2 regions of the Micromonospora sp. RL09-050-HVF-A genome follow, and region 1 is predicted to be linked to the other one. Evidence: riboswitches for the same ligand, from Rfam matches in the RefSeq annotation. Region 1 holds a riboswitch; the other holds the start of a gene.

Region 1 (7,275 bases):
CCTGGGACTTCAGCCGCTACCGGGCGGACGCCGTGGTGATCAACCTGGGCACCAACGACCGCAGCCACGGGGTGAGCGGCGCGGACTTCCAGAACCAGTACGCCACGTTCATCCGTACCGTGCGGGGGAAGTACCCGCGCGCGGCGATCTTCGCGCTGCGCACCTTCAGCGGCCGGTACGCCGCGGAGACCGCCGCCGCCGTCAGCACGGTCACCGGGGGCGGCGACCGCAACGTGTTCTACGTGGACACCACCGGCTGGCTGCCGGCCGACGGGCTGAGCGACTCGGTGCACCCCAACGACGCCGGGCACCGGGCGATCACGGCCCGGCTCGCCCCGATCGTCGCGGCGAAGCTGACCACCACCCCGACGCCGACCCCCACCACCGCACCGCCCACCACGCCCCCGCCGACCACCGGACCGCCCACCACGCCCCCGCCCACCACCGCACCGCCCACCACGCCGCCGGTGACCACGCCGCCGGCCGGCGCGACCGGTTGCGCCGTCGGGTATTCGGTCACCGGGCAGTGGCAGGGCGGATTCCAGGGCGAGGTGACGATCCGCAACACCGGCACGGCCCCGGTCGACGGCTGGACGCTGCAGTGGAGCTTCGCCGACGGCCAGCGGATCAGCCAGGCGTGGAACGCGAGCTACACGCAGAGCGGCGGCACCGTCCGTGCGACCAACGCCGACTGGAACGGTGCGATCGCGGCCGGCGCGACGACGAGCTTCGGTTTCCTCGCCGACGCCACCGGCGCGAACAGCCGACCCACCGGGTTCGCCCTCAACGGCACCGCCTGCGCGCTGCCCTGACCGTGGTCGGGCGGCCCCGGTCCGGGGCCGCCCGACCGCACGCCAGCTATTCAGCTCACCACTGCTGAACCGACTCCACCAGGCTCACAGTCAGCGCAGGTAGGCCGCGAGGCCCAACTGCTGGTTACGCAGGGCGGTGGCCACCACACCGGCGATCTGCCGGGCCCCGGCCGTCTCGAAGTGGGTGTGGTCGGCGCAGAAGAACGCCCCCACCGCGCCCGAGTTGTAGTCCCCGTTGTTCGGGCACAGCTTGAGCGTGTTGTAGAGCGTGTAGCTCAGCTTGTGCAGGTCGATGACGGGGACGTTGTTGGCCCGCCCCGCGTCGAACGTCTCGGTGAGGAAGCCCCGGTTGCCCACGGCGGTGCTGCCCGAGCAGGTGATCGCGGCGGCCGGGGTGAGGAAGACCGGGTACGCGCCGCGCTGCTGGGCCGCGCGGGCCATCACGCCGAGCAGTTCCTTGTAGCGGGCCGAGCCGACGTGCCGGTTGCAGGTGGCGCTGCCGTCGTTGATGCCGAACTGGATGAACAGGTAGTCGCCGGCCTTCATCCCGCCGTTGGCGTTGAGCATGGCCTGCCAGCGGGTCGAGTAGGTCTGCGGGTTGATCACGCACTCGCCGGCCGAGTTCATCGTGGTGGTGACGTTGGGGTCGTACAGCCAGGTCTGGATGCTGCGCCCGCCGACCGCGCTGTTGACCACGGTGGCGTTGCCGTTGAGGTACTGGCCGAACTGGTTGCCCCAGCCCACCGGGCAGGCCCCGCTGGACGACGGGTTGGCGACCGTGGAGTCCCCGGCCAGCCACACGGTGACCCGCGGCTGCGTCGAGGGCGTCGGGGTGGGGGTGGGCGTCCGGGTGGGGGGCGGCGTGAGGGTGGGCGTGGGCGTCGCGGTCGGCGGGGTGGACGGCGGTGGGCAGGGCGTCGCGGTCGGCGTCGCGCCGGTGCACGACACCCCGTTGAGCGCGAACCCGGTGGGGACCGGGTTCGCGGTGGTCCACGCACCGTTGAAGCCGAAGCTGACGCCGGCACCGGTGCCGATGGCGGCGTTGTAGCCGACGTCCTTCGCGCTGACCGCCGTCCCACTCTGGGTGACGGTGGCGTTCCACGCCTGGGTGACCTGTTGCCCGCTGGCGAAGGCCCAGGTGAGCGTCCAGCCGGAGACCGGGTCACCGAGGTTGGTGATGGTCACGTCCGCGCCGAAGCCACCCTGCCACTCGCTGGTGACCTTGTAGTCGACCCGGCAGCCGGTCGCCGCCGCGGTGGCGTTCCCGGCCGCGACCGCCACCCCGCCCGCGAGGACCGCCAGCGTGATCGCGCCCAGTCCGGCGACACGTCGTCGCGCTGCTCTCATGATCTGCTCCTAGTCGCCGGTGCCGGGCCGGCGTCGCCCGCCCCCATCTGGACGGCCGCCCGAGCCCCGCGACGATGGCCGGACCCCGGGACGAGAGGAGGCGAAAATCGATGTTACTCGATATTAATCTGCTCTCCCACCTCCGCCCGGTCGAACCGGCACGCCAGATGACGCCGCACCGGGCCGCAGGCGGTCGCGCTCGGTCGCCAGGCACCGCAACCCCCTCGTCTAGGGTGGTGCGGTGCTCTACTTCCTGATCGTCATCGCCGTGCTGCTGCTGGCGTACGCCGCCGTACTGGTCAGCTTCGTCCGGCGCGGACGCAAGATCCCGCCGCAGGCGTACCTGGTGCTGGCGCTGCTCAACGGGCTCATCCTGGCCGCCGTGCTGGCCTGGGCCATCGCCCGCTGACGATCCGGCCGACACGCGAAGCGGGGCCCACCCCGACCGCCGTCGGCCCGGGTGGGCCCGGCCCACTGCGTCCCTCACCGCCCGAGGGCGGGATCAGTCACCGTTGGTCACCACCGGGTCGTCATCGTCGTCGTCGATGTCGTCCTCACCCCAGCTGCGCCGGACGAACGGCAGGATGACCCAGAACGTCAGGAACCACAGGCCGGTGACCACGGTGAGCACCACGGCGATGCCGGTGTCGAGCACGAAGTCGGCGATCAGCAGGACCGCACTCACCATGGCGACCAGCATGAAGGCCAGGCCGCCGGTGGCCATCCGGTGGGCGAACCGGACCAGCTCCGGCTTACGACCCTGGCGGAACAGCGCCCGGTGGAAGGCGACCGGCGAGATGATCATCGCGGTGGCCGCGGCGGCCGACAGCAGCGCGAGAATGTAGACGTCCCGCTGGAACTCGCTCGTCCGGGTGAAACCGTTGCTGAACGGCAGGGTCAGCAGGAAGGCGAAGAGGATCTGCACGCCGGTCTGGGCGACCCGCAACTCCTGGAGCAGATCGGCGAAGTTGCGCTGCCAGCGCTGCTTCTCGGATTCCTTCGACACGCGCTACCTCCGGATGAGACGGTACGACCGACGGGAGCACCTCCCGTCGGCAGCAACGCCAGTGCCCGATCCGCAATCGCCCGAAACCGATTCACGATCCCCGATCGGCCCGGTCCACCCTCGGCAGGGCGGCTCATGCCGCCGGGCACACCCGGGCCAGGATCGCCTCGGCCAGGGGCCCCGGCGCCTCGTCGGGAATCCAGTGCGTCACCCCGGCCAGCACCATGAACCGGTAGTCCCCCGTGACGTGCCGGGCACAGGCCTGCGCGGCGGTACGCCCGACTGCCACGTCCCGGTCGCTCCACACGTAGCTGGTCGGCACCGGCACCGGACCGACCGCCTTCAGGTCCCGCCCCGACATCGCCCGGTACCAGTTCAGCGCCCCGGTCAGCGCGCCCGGCCCGCGCATCGGCTGGGCGTAGCGGGCCACCCGGGCGGAGTCACCGACGCCGGCCAGCAGCCGACGCAGGACCACCGCCCGCCCGGCCAGCAGCACCCGCTCCGCCAGGCCCGCCCGGCGGAACAACGTCATGTACGCCGAACGCGCCCGCTGCCGACGGTCGGTGGACAGCGCGTACCCGAAGGCCGCCGGATGGGGCACCGAGACCGCGGTGAGGGTACGCACCCGCTCCGGGTGCCGCGCGGCCAGCGCCCAGGCGACGATCGCCCCCCAGTCGTGCCCCACCACGTTCGCGGTGTCGACGCCCAGCGCGTCCAGCACCGCCACCGCGTCGGCGACCAGTTCCGGCAGCCGGTAGCCGGCCACCTCCGTGGGACGGGCCCCGGGCGAGTAACCCCGCTGGTCGGGGGCGTACGTGCGCAGCCCGGCGGCGTGCAGGGCGGGCACCACCGCGTCCCACTCCCCGCCGTGCTGGGGGAAGCCGTGCAGCAGCAGCACGACCTCGCCGCCCTCGGGCCCACCGGCCCGTACGTCGAACGTCAGTCCCCGCGCCGCCACCCGCATGACCGGCAGCCTACCCAGCGCCCCGGTGTGCGCCCGGGACGTCGAATGCCGGGAACCATGACCTGCTGGGCCGTTGCCGCAGGTCGGTGCTAGCGTCTGCCGAGACAACTTCACATCCGACAGGGGAGCGCACAGCGCTGAGAGTGCGGGCACCGCCCGCAGACCCTCGAACCTGATCTGGGTAATGCCAGCGCAGGGAGTTCGGTCGACCTCCAGCCGCGCCGCCGTCCGGCAGCCGCCGGGCGCGGCGTGCGTCTTCTCCTGGTTCGATCGCTGGACTGGGAGCACCGACATGCCGCACACCACCACCAACAGCAACCGGTGGCGCACGATCGACATCGTGGTCGCCGCCGTGATCGCCGTGGCCTTCGGCGTCATCTTCTGGGCCTGGGGCCTGGTCTGGAAGGCCGCCGACCCGGCATTCGCCGCCGCACCCGCCAGCCAGGCGGTGATGTACGGCGTGTGGCTGGTCCCGGCGGTCCTCGGCGGCCTGGTGATCCGTAAGCCGGGGGCGGCCCTGTTCTGCGAGGCCGTCGCCGCCACCGTCTCCGCACTGCTCGGCGCGGAGTGGGGCGGGATCACCATCGTGCAGGGGCTGATCCAGGGCCTCGGCGCGGAGCTGGCCTTCGCCGCGTTCCGCTACCGGTCGTTCCGGCTGCCGGTGGCGGTGCTGGCCGGGGCGTTGACCGGGCTGAGCGCCGCCCTGTTCGACTTCTTCGTCTGGAACGCCGAGTACGCCCTGACCAGCTACCGCCTGCCGTACGCGGCGTTGACCGTGCTCAGCGCCGCCGTCGTCGCCGGGGTCGGCGGTTGGTACCTGACCCGCGCGCTGGCCGAGACCGGAGTGCTGGACCGGTTCCCCGCCGGCCGTGACCGCACCCTGGTCTGATCCTCTCCTGACGATCATGGAGGTGCCGGCGACGTGGCGAGTGTGAGGCTGGTCGGCTTCGGCTGGCGGCACGCCGGTCGGCGGGCCTGGGCGGTACGCGGGGTGGACCTGCGCATCGACCACGGGGAGCGGGTGCTGCTGCTGGGGCCGTCCGGGGCCGGCAAGAGCACCCTGCTGGCCGCGCTGGCCGGGCTGCTGCCGGCGGACTCCGGCGAGCAGGAGGGCACCGTCGAGATCGACGGCCTCGACCCGGCCAAGGCCCGCGAACGGGTCGGCACCGTCTTCCAGGACCCGCAGTCCCAGCTGGTGATGGCCCGCTGCGGTGACGACGTCGCGTTCGGCCTGGAGAACCGGGGGGTGCCCGGCGACGAGATCTGGCCCCGGGTGGACGAGGCGCTGCGCCGGGTCGGTTTCCCCTACCCCCGGGACCGGCCCACCGCGGCGCTGTCCGGCGGCGAGCAGCAGCGGCTCGCCCTGGCCGGGGTGCTGGCGCTGCGGCCGGGGCTGCTGCTGCTCGACGAGCCGACGGCCAACCTCGACCCGGCCGGGGCGGAGCTGGTGCGCGGCGCGGTGGCCGGCGCGCTGGACCCGGACACCACCCTGGTCCTGGTCGAACACCGGGTCGCCGACGCCCTGCCCCTGGTCGACCGGGTCGTGGTGCTGACCCCCGGTGGCGGGGTCCGGGCCGACGGGCCACCGGCGACGGTCTTCGCCGCGCACGGTGCCGCGCTCGCCGCCGAGGGTGTCTGGGTGCCCGGCCACCCCACCGGGTCCCGGCCGGCCACCGGGCCGCCCGGTGCGGGGTTGCTCACCGTCGACCGGCTCGGCCTGCCACCCCGGCTGGCCCCCACCGACCTGACGGTACGCGCCGGCGAGGCGCTCGCCGTCCTCGGTCCCAACGGGGCCGGCAAATCCACCCTGGCGCTGCTGCTCGGTGGGCTGCTCCGCCCCGGCGTCGGTCGACTGACCGGCACCGCCGCCCTGGCCGACGGGGACGCCCGTACGCCCCCGCACCGGTGGCGGGCCCCCGCGCTGGCCGGTCGGATCGGTTCGGTCTTCCAGGACCCGGAGCACCAGTTCGTCACCCGCACCGTCCGCGACGAACTGGCCCTCGGGCCGCGTCGGACCGGCCGCCCGGAGGTCGCCGTCCGGGCCACCGTGGACGGGTTGCTGGACCGGTTGCGGCTGACCCGGCTCGCCGGGGCCAACCCGTACACCCTCTCCGGTGGGGAGGCCCGGCGGCTCAGCGTGGCGACCGCCCTGGCCACCGCGCCCCGGCTGCTGATCTGCGACGAACCCACCTTCGGCCAGGACCGCCGCACCTGGGGTGAGCTGGTCGACCTCTTCGCCGACCTGCGTGACGCCGGGCACGGCGTGGTCACCGTCACCCACGACCGGGACTTCGTCGCCGCGCTCGCCGACCGGACGGTCACCCTGCACCCCGCCCGGGAGCAGCCGTGATCGGCCTGGAGCCCGTCGCGGTGCCGGGTGCGCCGCTGGCCCGGCGTAACCCGGTGGCGAAACTGGCAGCCGGGCTGATCTTCTCGTTCGTGCTGGTGGCCAGCCTCGACCCGGTCGCACCGGCGGTCGCCATCGCCGTCGAGCTGGCGCTGCTGCCGCTGTTCGGCATCCGCTACCGGGTGCTGGCCCGACGGGCGTGGCCGTTGCTGGCCGGTGCCGTCGGCATCCTGGTCACCCTGCTGCTGTTCGCCGCCGACCGGTCCGGCCCGGTGCTGTGGACGGCGGGGCCGCTGCTGGTCACCTCCGGGGTGCTGGTCACCGCGCTCGGGCTGGTGCTGCGGATGCTCGCGGTCGCCCTGCCCGGAGTGATCGTCTTCGCCACCACCGACCCGACCGACCTGGCCGACGCGCTGGTGCAGAACGCGAAGGCCCCGGCCCGGTTCGCCATCGGCGCGCTGGCCGCGTTCCGGCTGGTGCCGCTGCTCGGCCAGGAGTGGCAGATGCTCACCATGGCCCGCCGCGCCCGGGGCGTGGACGCCGGCCGCAACCCGCTGGCCCGGCTGCGGCTCTTCGTCGCCACGGCGTTCGCCCTGCTGGTGGGCGCGATCCGGCGCGGCACCCGACTGGCGGTGGCGATGGACGCCCGGGGGTTCGACGCCGGCACCCCGCGCACGGTGGCCCGCCGGCAGGTGTTCCGTCCCGCCGACTGGCTGCTGGTCGCCGGTGCCGCCACCCTGGCCGGCGGCGCGCTCGCGGTCAGCGTCGCCCTCGGCACCTTCCGGCCCCTGATCGGCTG
Region 2 (7,275 bases), 690 kb from region 1:
CACGTCGACGCTCTGCCGGATGATCCGGATGTGGTGCGGGTTGGTGATGCCCAGTCCGGAACCGATCGGCGCACCGGCCGGCATCACCGCCGCGCAGCCGACGTCGGCCAGCCGGCGGGCCAGCACCGGGTCGTCGGAGGTGTACGGCAGCACGACGAAGCCGTCGGCGACGAGTTCCTCGGCGGCCCGCAGCAGCTCCACCCCGTCCGGGAGCAGGGTGCGTTCGTCGCCGATCACCTCCAGCTTGACCCAGTCGGTGTCGAACGCCTCCCGGGCCAGCCGGGCCACCTTGACCGCCTCGGCGGCGGTGTAGCAGCCGGCGGTGTTGGGCAGCAGCCGCACCGCGCACCGGTCGAGCAGGTCGAGCAGTCCCCCGGCGGTGCCGGGGGCGGTGTCGACGCGGCGCAGGGCGAGGGTGACCAGTTCGGTGCCGGAGGCCCGGATCGCCTGTTCCAGCACGTGCAGGTTGGCCGCGCCGCCGGTGCCGAGGATGAGCCGGGAGGTGAAGGTCTGTCCGGCGATGGTGAGGGGCATCCGGGTCACCCGCCCTGGGCGGCGCTGAGCACCTCGACCCGGTCGCCGTCGCGCAGCTCGGTGGCGGGCCAGCCGCCCCGGGGGACCACCTCGCCGTTGACCGCGACGGCGATTCCGCGCCGCTGCCCGGTGACCGTGGCGACCAGGTCCGCGACGGTCGTGCCGCCGGCCAGCTCGCGTCCGACGCCGTTGACGATCAGTCGCACGTGTCCTCCTCAGTGGAACCGGTCGGCGGTGAAGGGGGTGAGCAGCGGGTCCGGCTGACCGGTGACGATCAGGTCGGTGATCAGGTCGGCGGTGACCGGGGTGAGCACGATGCCGTGCCGGTGGTGGCCGGTGGCGGCGAGCACGCCGGGGCGGCCGGGCAGCGGGCCGAGGATCGGCGCGTTGTCCGGGGTGCCGGGGCGCAGCCCGGCGGTGGCCTCGGTCAGCGCGTACTCGGCGAGTTCGGGGACGAGGTCGACGGCGGCCCGGAGCAGCCGCAGCACCGCCCCGGTGGTCACCTCGGTGTCGGCGCGTTCCTCGACGGTCGCCCCGAGCACCACCTCGCCGTCGTCGCGGGGGACGAGGTAGACCGACTCGCCGTCGGCGTACCCCCGGATGACGTGCCGGAAGCCGGGCGGGCGCTGGTCGGGCGCGCGCAGCCGCAGCACCTGGCCCTTGACCGGGCGGACCGGCAGCCCGGTCAGCGCGGCGGCGCCGCAGCCGGCGGCGACCACGACGACGGGCGCGTCCACCTCGGCCAGTCGGGTCACTAGGCCGGGCAGCAGGGTCGCGCCGGCCCGCTCGGCGGCGACCCGGAGCGCGTCGACCAGCCGGCGCGGGTCGACCTGGTGGTCGCCGGGGGCGACCGCTCCGCCGCGCAGCCGGGGGGTCAGCGCCGGTTCGCGCTCCCGCAGCTGCGACGGGCGCAGCGCGCTGATCGGCAGCCCCAACCCCTGCTGGTACGACCAGAGCCGGCGGGCTTCGGCCAGGTCGTCCCCGGTGAGCCCGACGACGAGGGTGCCGTCGGTGCGGTAGCCGAACTCCCTGCCGGTGGCGGCGGTCAGTTCGGCGGCGAAACCCGGCCAGCGGGCGGCGGACGCGGTGAGCAGCCCGGTCAGTTCCCGTTCCCCGAAGTACGCCTCGGCGACCGGGGCGAGCATCCCGGCGGCGACCCGGGACGCGCCGGAGCCGGGGGCCGGGTCGTGCACGGTCACCCGCAGGCCCCGGGTGGCGCAGCGCCAGGCGATCGCCAATCCGACCGGCCCCGCGCCCACGATGGCGACGTCGGGCCGGGTCAGCACGTCAGTGCCGCGATCAGTTCGGCGGTGGCCCGGCCCGGGTCGGCGGCGGTGGACAGCGCCCCGACCACCGCCACGCCGTACGCCCCGGCGGCCCGCAGCGCCGGCACGGTGGCGGCGGTGACCCCGCCGATGGCGATCACCGGCACGGCGACGGCGGCGACGACGGCGTGGATGCCGGCGGGGCCGATCGGGTCGGGCAGGCCGGTCTTGGTGGCGGTGGGATGGCACGGGCCGACGCCCAGGTAGCTGGCCCCGGCGGCGACGGCCCGGGCGGCGGCGTCCGGTTCCCGGGCGGTCGCGCCGAGCACGGCGGCGGGGCCGAGGACCCGGCGGGCCGCCGCGACGGGCAGGTCGTCCGCGCCGACGTGGCCGCCGTGGGCGTCCACCGCGAGGGCGACGTGCAGCCGGTCGTTGACCAGGCAGGTCGCCTCGTACGGCACGCAGAGCGCGCGTACCCGTCGGGCCAGGTCGTACGCCTGCCGGTCGGTGGTGTCGTCGGTCACCCGGACCTGGACGACGAGGTCGGCGCGGGCCACCGGGAGGGCGGCCCGTACGACGGCGAGCGGGTCGCACCCGGGGCGGGTGTCGGTGATCAGATGCAGTCGGCCGAGGGACGGCACGGCAACTCTCCTCCCTGCGCCGGCATTACCCGGATCAGGTTCGACGGTCGGGGGCTCTCAGCCCCCCTCTCAGCCCGGTGTACCGGGCTCCCGTGGGTCACGTGCCTGTGACCGTACGACAGATCCGCTGATCCGCCAAGGGGTGTTAGATTGATCCAGGACTATCAATGCGTACGGTTGTGGGCTTGTATCCACATAAGCCGGAAAAGCGAGTCGCCGATACCGAATCGTTACATGCTCATGCCTTGCCGGAAACCAATCCAGCGGCGCTAATTTGTTCAACCGATCGACATTATTCCGGTGCGGAGCCTCGGCGTGGCCCGCACCTGATCGCCACTGGTGCGGACCTCGGCGGGCCCACACCGATCCGACCGGGGACGGTCTGCGGCGAGTCGTCCCCATGCCCCCACCACTGTCCAGCACGGACAAAAGGAGCATGGAGTGTCTCCATCCCGCCATCGCCGCGCCCGTCGCGGCCCACTGGGTGCCGGTCTACTGGCCCTCTCCCTACTTGCCAGCGGCCTGATCGGCGGCACCGCCGCCCAGGCCGCTCCCGTCGCGGCGGCCCAGCCACAGGCCGCACCGGCACCGGCGGCAGCCGCCGCCGAACCCTTCTCGGTCCTGGTCTTCTCCAAGACCGCCGGCTTCCGGCACGACGCCATCCCGGCCGGCATCGCCGCGATCCAGAAGCTCGGCACCGACAACGGGTTCACCGTCGACACCACCGAGGACGGAGCCGCCTTCAACGACACCAACCTGGCGAAATACCAGGCGGTGATCTGGCTCTCCACCACCGGTGACGTGCTCGACAGCACCCAGCAGGCCGCGTTCGAGCGCTACATCAAGGCCGGCGGCGGCTACGCGGGCGTGCACGCCGCCTCCGACACCGAGTACGACTGGGCCTGGTACGGCGACCTGGTCGGCGCGTACTTCTCCGGCCACCCCGCCAACCAGCAGGCCACCGTCAAGGTCGAGGACCACGCGCACCCGTCGACCGCCGACCTGCCGGACCGCTGGTCCCGGTTCGACGAGTGGTACAACTTCCGCACCAACCCGCGCTCCAAGGTGCACGTGCTGGCCAGCCTGGACGAGAAGTCCTACAGCCCGGGTGCCGGCGCGATGGGCGCCGACCACCCCACCGCCTGGTGCCAGGACTACGACGGCGGTCGGTCGTGGTACACCGGCGGCGGCCACACCCAGGCGTCGTACACCGAGCCGGAGTTCCTCAGCCACCTGCTCGGCGGCATCCGCACCGCGGCCGGCGTCGAGAACGCCGACTGCGGCGCCTCCAAGACCGCGAACTTCGAGAAGGTCACCCTCGACAGCAACACCAACAACCCGATGGAGCTGGACATCGCTCCGGACGGCCGGGTGTTCTACGCCGAGCGCGACGGCCGGGTGCAGATCGTGAAGCCGGACACCGGCAACACGGTCACCGCGACCCGGCTGGACGTCTTCACCGGCAACGAGGACGGCCTGCTCGGGCTGCGCCTCGACCCGGACTTCGCCACCAACAAGTGGATCTACCTGTACTACGCACCGGCCGGTGGCGCCCCGCGCAACTACCTGTCCCGGTTCACCGTCAACGGTGACACCATCGACAAGGCCACCGAGAAGGTCATCCTCCAGGTCGACACGCAGCGCAACACCTGCTGCCACGCCGGCGGCAGCATGACCTTCGACTCGCAGGGCAACCTCTACCTGGCCACCGGCGACAACACCAACCCGTTCGAGTCGAGCGCCTTCACCCCGATCGACGAGCGGGCCGGCCGGCAGGACTACGACGCGCAGCGCAGCGCCGGCAACACCAACGACCTGCGCGGCAAGGTGATCCGGGTGCACCCGGAGGACGACGGCACCTACACGATCCCGACGGGCAACCTGTTCGCCCCGGGCACCGCGAAGACCCGTCCCGAGATCTTCGGCATGGGCTTCCGTAACCCGTTCCGGATCGGCGTCGACCAGAAGACCGACACCCTCTACGTCGCCGACTACGGGCCGGACGCCTCGACGGCCAACCCGAACCGGGGCCCCGAGGGCCTGGTGGAGTGGAACATCGTCGCCACGGCCGGCAACTACGGCTGGCCGTACTGCACCGGCAACAACAAGGCGTACAACGACTACACCTTCCCGTCCGGGCCGAGCGGGGCGAAGTTCGACTGCGCCGCGCCGGTCAACGACTCGCCCAACAACACCGGCCTGACCAACCTGCCGCCGGCCATCGCGGCGACGGTGGACTACGGCTACGCGGGCGACCCGCGCTTCCCCGAGATCGGTGGCGGCGGTGCCCCGATGGGCGGCCCGGTCTACCGCTACGACGCCGACAGCACGTCGGGCCGCAAGTGGCCGGCGTACTACGACGGCAAGGCGCTGCTCGGCGAGTGGAACCAGTCGAAGATGTACACGATGCAGGTCAGCGCGGACGGCAAGACGCTGGTCGACATCAACCAGCTGCTCACCGGCATGCCGATGATCCGTCCGATGGACTTCGAGTTCGGTCCGGACGGCGCGCTCTACATGATCGAGTGGGGCACCGGCTTCGGCGGCAACAACGACGACTCCGGGGTCTACCGGATCGACTACACCGCCGGTGACCGCGCCCCCATCGCCGAGGCCAGCGCCGACCCCACCTCCGGGGCCGCGCCGCTGACCGTGAACTTCTCCAGCGCCGGGTCGCGTGACCCGGACGGCGGCACGCTGACCTACGCGTGGAAGTTCGGTGACGGCCAGACCTCCACCGAGGCGAACCCCACCCACACCTACACCGCGGCCGGCGACTACACCGCGCAGCTCACCGTCACCAACCCCAAGGGCCGCACCGCCGTGGCGAACGTGCCGGTGACGGTCGGCAACACCGCCCCGACGGTGACCATCGAGTTCCCGCCCAGCGGCGGTTTCTTCGAGTGGGGCGACCAGGTCAAGTACACGATCAAGGTGACCGACCCGGAGGACGGCACCGTCGACTGTGACCGGGTGCAGCTGCAGGTGCTGCTCGGCCACGACGAGCACGCCCACCCGCTGGAGCAGCACACCGGCTGCACCGGCACCGTGCAGACCTCGCTGGCGTCGGGTCACGGCGCGGAGGCCAACGTCTTCGCGGTCTTCGAGGCCACCTACACCGACGACGGCGGCACCGGCGGCGCCGGCCCGTTGACCGGTCGGGCGATCGAGATCCTCCAGCCCAAGCGCAAGCAGGCCGAGTACTACACGGCCACCGGGCGGGCCCCGGGCAGCACCGGCGGCGGTGACCCGGGCGTGCAGAAGGAGACCACCACCGACCCCGCCGGTGGCGGCCAGAACATCGGCTTCATCGAGGACGGCGACTGGTGGTCGCTCGTCCCGGCCAACCTGACCGGGGTCGAGCAGATCCGGTTCCGGGTGGCCTCCGAGGTCCAGGGCGGTCGGATCGACGTGCACGCCGGTGCCGTCGACGGCCCGGTCGTGGCCACGGCCACCGTGCCGAGCACGGGTGGCTGGCAGCAGTTCGTCGACGTGACCGCGCCGGTGACGGCCGGTGCGGAGGGCGCGCTGTACTTCGTCGCCAAGGACCCCGCCGGTGGCGCGGGTTCGCTGTTCAACGTCAACTGGATGGACTTCATCGGACGGGGCGTCACCGACAACGCGCCGCCGCAGGTGACGGCCACCGCCACCCCGGCGACCGGCACCGCGCCGGTCACCGTGACCTTCACCGGCACGGCCACCGACACCGAGGGTGACACCCCGCTGACGTACGCCTGGGACTTCGGTGACGGCGGGACGGCGACGACCCTGAACGCCACCCACACCTACACCACCCCGGGCACCTTCACCGCCACCCTGACGGTGACGGACAGCCGGGGTGCGAAGTCCTACGCGACCGTCCCGGTCAAGGTGGACGCGCCGACCAACTCGTGCCTCGGCGCGCGGTCGGACGAGTTCCTCGGCAACAGCCTCGACAAGGACCGCTGGTCGGTGGTCCGGGAGAACCAGCTCTACTCGGTCTCCGGTGGGGCGCTGCGGCTGCCCACCTCCTCGGGTGACCTGTACGGCTCCCGTAACGACGCGACCAACCTGGTGCTCCAGCCCGCACCCAGCGGGGCCTGGCAGGCCACCACGAAGGTCACCGTGCCCGTCACCGCCGACTACCAGCAGGCCGGCCTGCTGATCTACGGCGACGACGACAACTACGCCAAGGTGGACCTGCTCTACGGCGGTTCGCGCAAGGTGGAGTTCATCCGGGAGACCGCCGGGACTCCGCGTAACGACGCGGCCGACGCCGTGGCCGCCCCGGCCGGTGACACCATCTGGCTGCGGCTGATCAGCGACGGCACCAACCTGACCGCGCAGTTCTCGACCGACGGTGTCACGTTCACCCCGGTCGGCCGGTCCGCCGCGCTGGCCGGCATCACCAACCCGCGCATCGGCCTGCTCGCCCTCAACGGTGGCACCACCGCCCCGGTGGTGGACGCGGTGTTCGACTCGTTCCTGGTCTCGCCGGACGCCCCGGCCGGCCCGGTCACCCCGTCGGACGAGTTCACCGGCACCACGCTCGACAAGTGCCGGTGGAACGCGGTGCTCCGTGAGGACCCGGCCGGTTACCGGGTGGTCGACGGTGCGCTGAAGATCGACGTGCCGTCCGGTGACATCTACGGCACCAACAACACCGGGCCGAAGAACTTCATCCTCCAGACCGCGCCGAGCGGTGACTGGACCCTGGAGACGAAGGTCGACGGCAGTGCCCTGGCCGAGCAGTACCAGCAGGCCGGTCTGATCGTCCACGCCGACGACGACAACTACGTCAAGTTGGACTACATCGTGGACAACCAGGCCGGGCAGGCGGTCTCCCGGCGGATCGA

What was found. A riboswitch is a leader RNA that binds a small molecule or an ion and turns the genes downstream of it on or off. The one in region 1 is predicted to bind thiamine pyrophosphate.
Region 2: it holds a riboswitch for thiamine pyrophosphate, as region 1 does, so the genes downstream of both, thiE (thiamine phosphate synthase) here and J7462_RS12745 (ECF transporter S component) in region 1, are expected to answer to the same signal.

Annotation. Positions count from the first base shown of each region.
Region 1 is NZ_JAGKQP010000002.1:2,968,862-2,976,136, forward strand. It holds gene J7462_RS12715 (cellulose binding domain-containing protein) at 1-812, shown strand, start outside; gene J7462_RS33280 (cellulose binding domain-containing protein) at 903-2,159, opposite strand; gene J7462_RS12730 (hypothetical protein) at 2,401-2,568, shown strand; gene J7462_RS12735 (DUF6328 family protein) at 2,662-3,165, opposite strand; gene J7462_RS12740 (alpha/beta fold hydrolase) at 3,299-4,129, opposite strand; TPP riboswitch at 4,241-4,346, shown strand; gene J7462_RS12745 (ECF transporter S component) at 4,422-5,018, shown strand; gene J7462_RS12750 (ABC transporter ATP-binding protein) at 5,052-6,479, shown strand; gene J7462_RS12755 (energy-coupling factor transporter transmembrane protein EcfT) at 6,476-7,275, shown strand, end outside.
Region 2 is NZ_JAGKQP010000002.1:3,657,982-3,665,256, forward strand. It holds gene J7462_RS15785 (thiazole synthase) at 1-534, opposite strand, end outside; gene thiS (sulfur carrier protein ThiS) at 540-740, opposite strand; gene thiO (glycine oxidase ThiO) at 750-1,820, opposite strand; gene thiE (thiamine phosphate synthase) at 1,814-2,440, opposite strand; TPP riboswitch at 2,435-2,543, opposite strand; gene J7462_RS15805 (ThuA domain-containing protein) at 2,882-7,275, shown strand, end outside.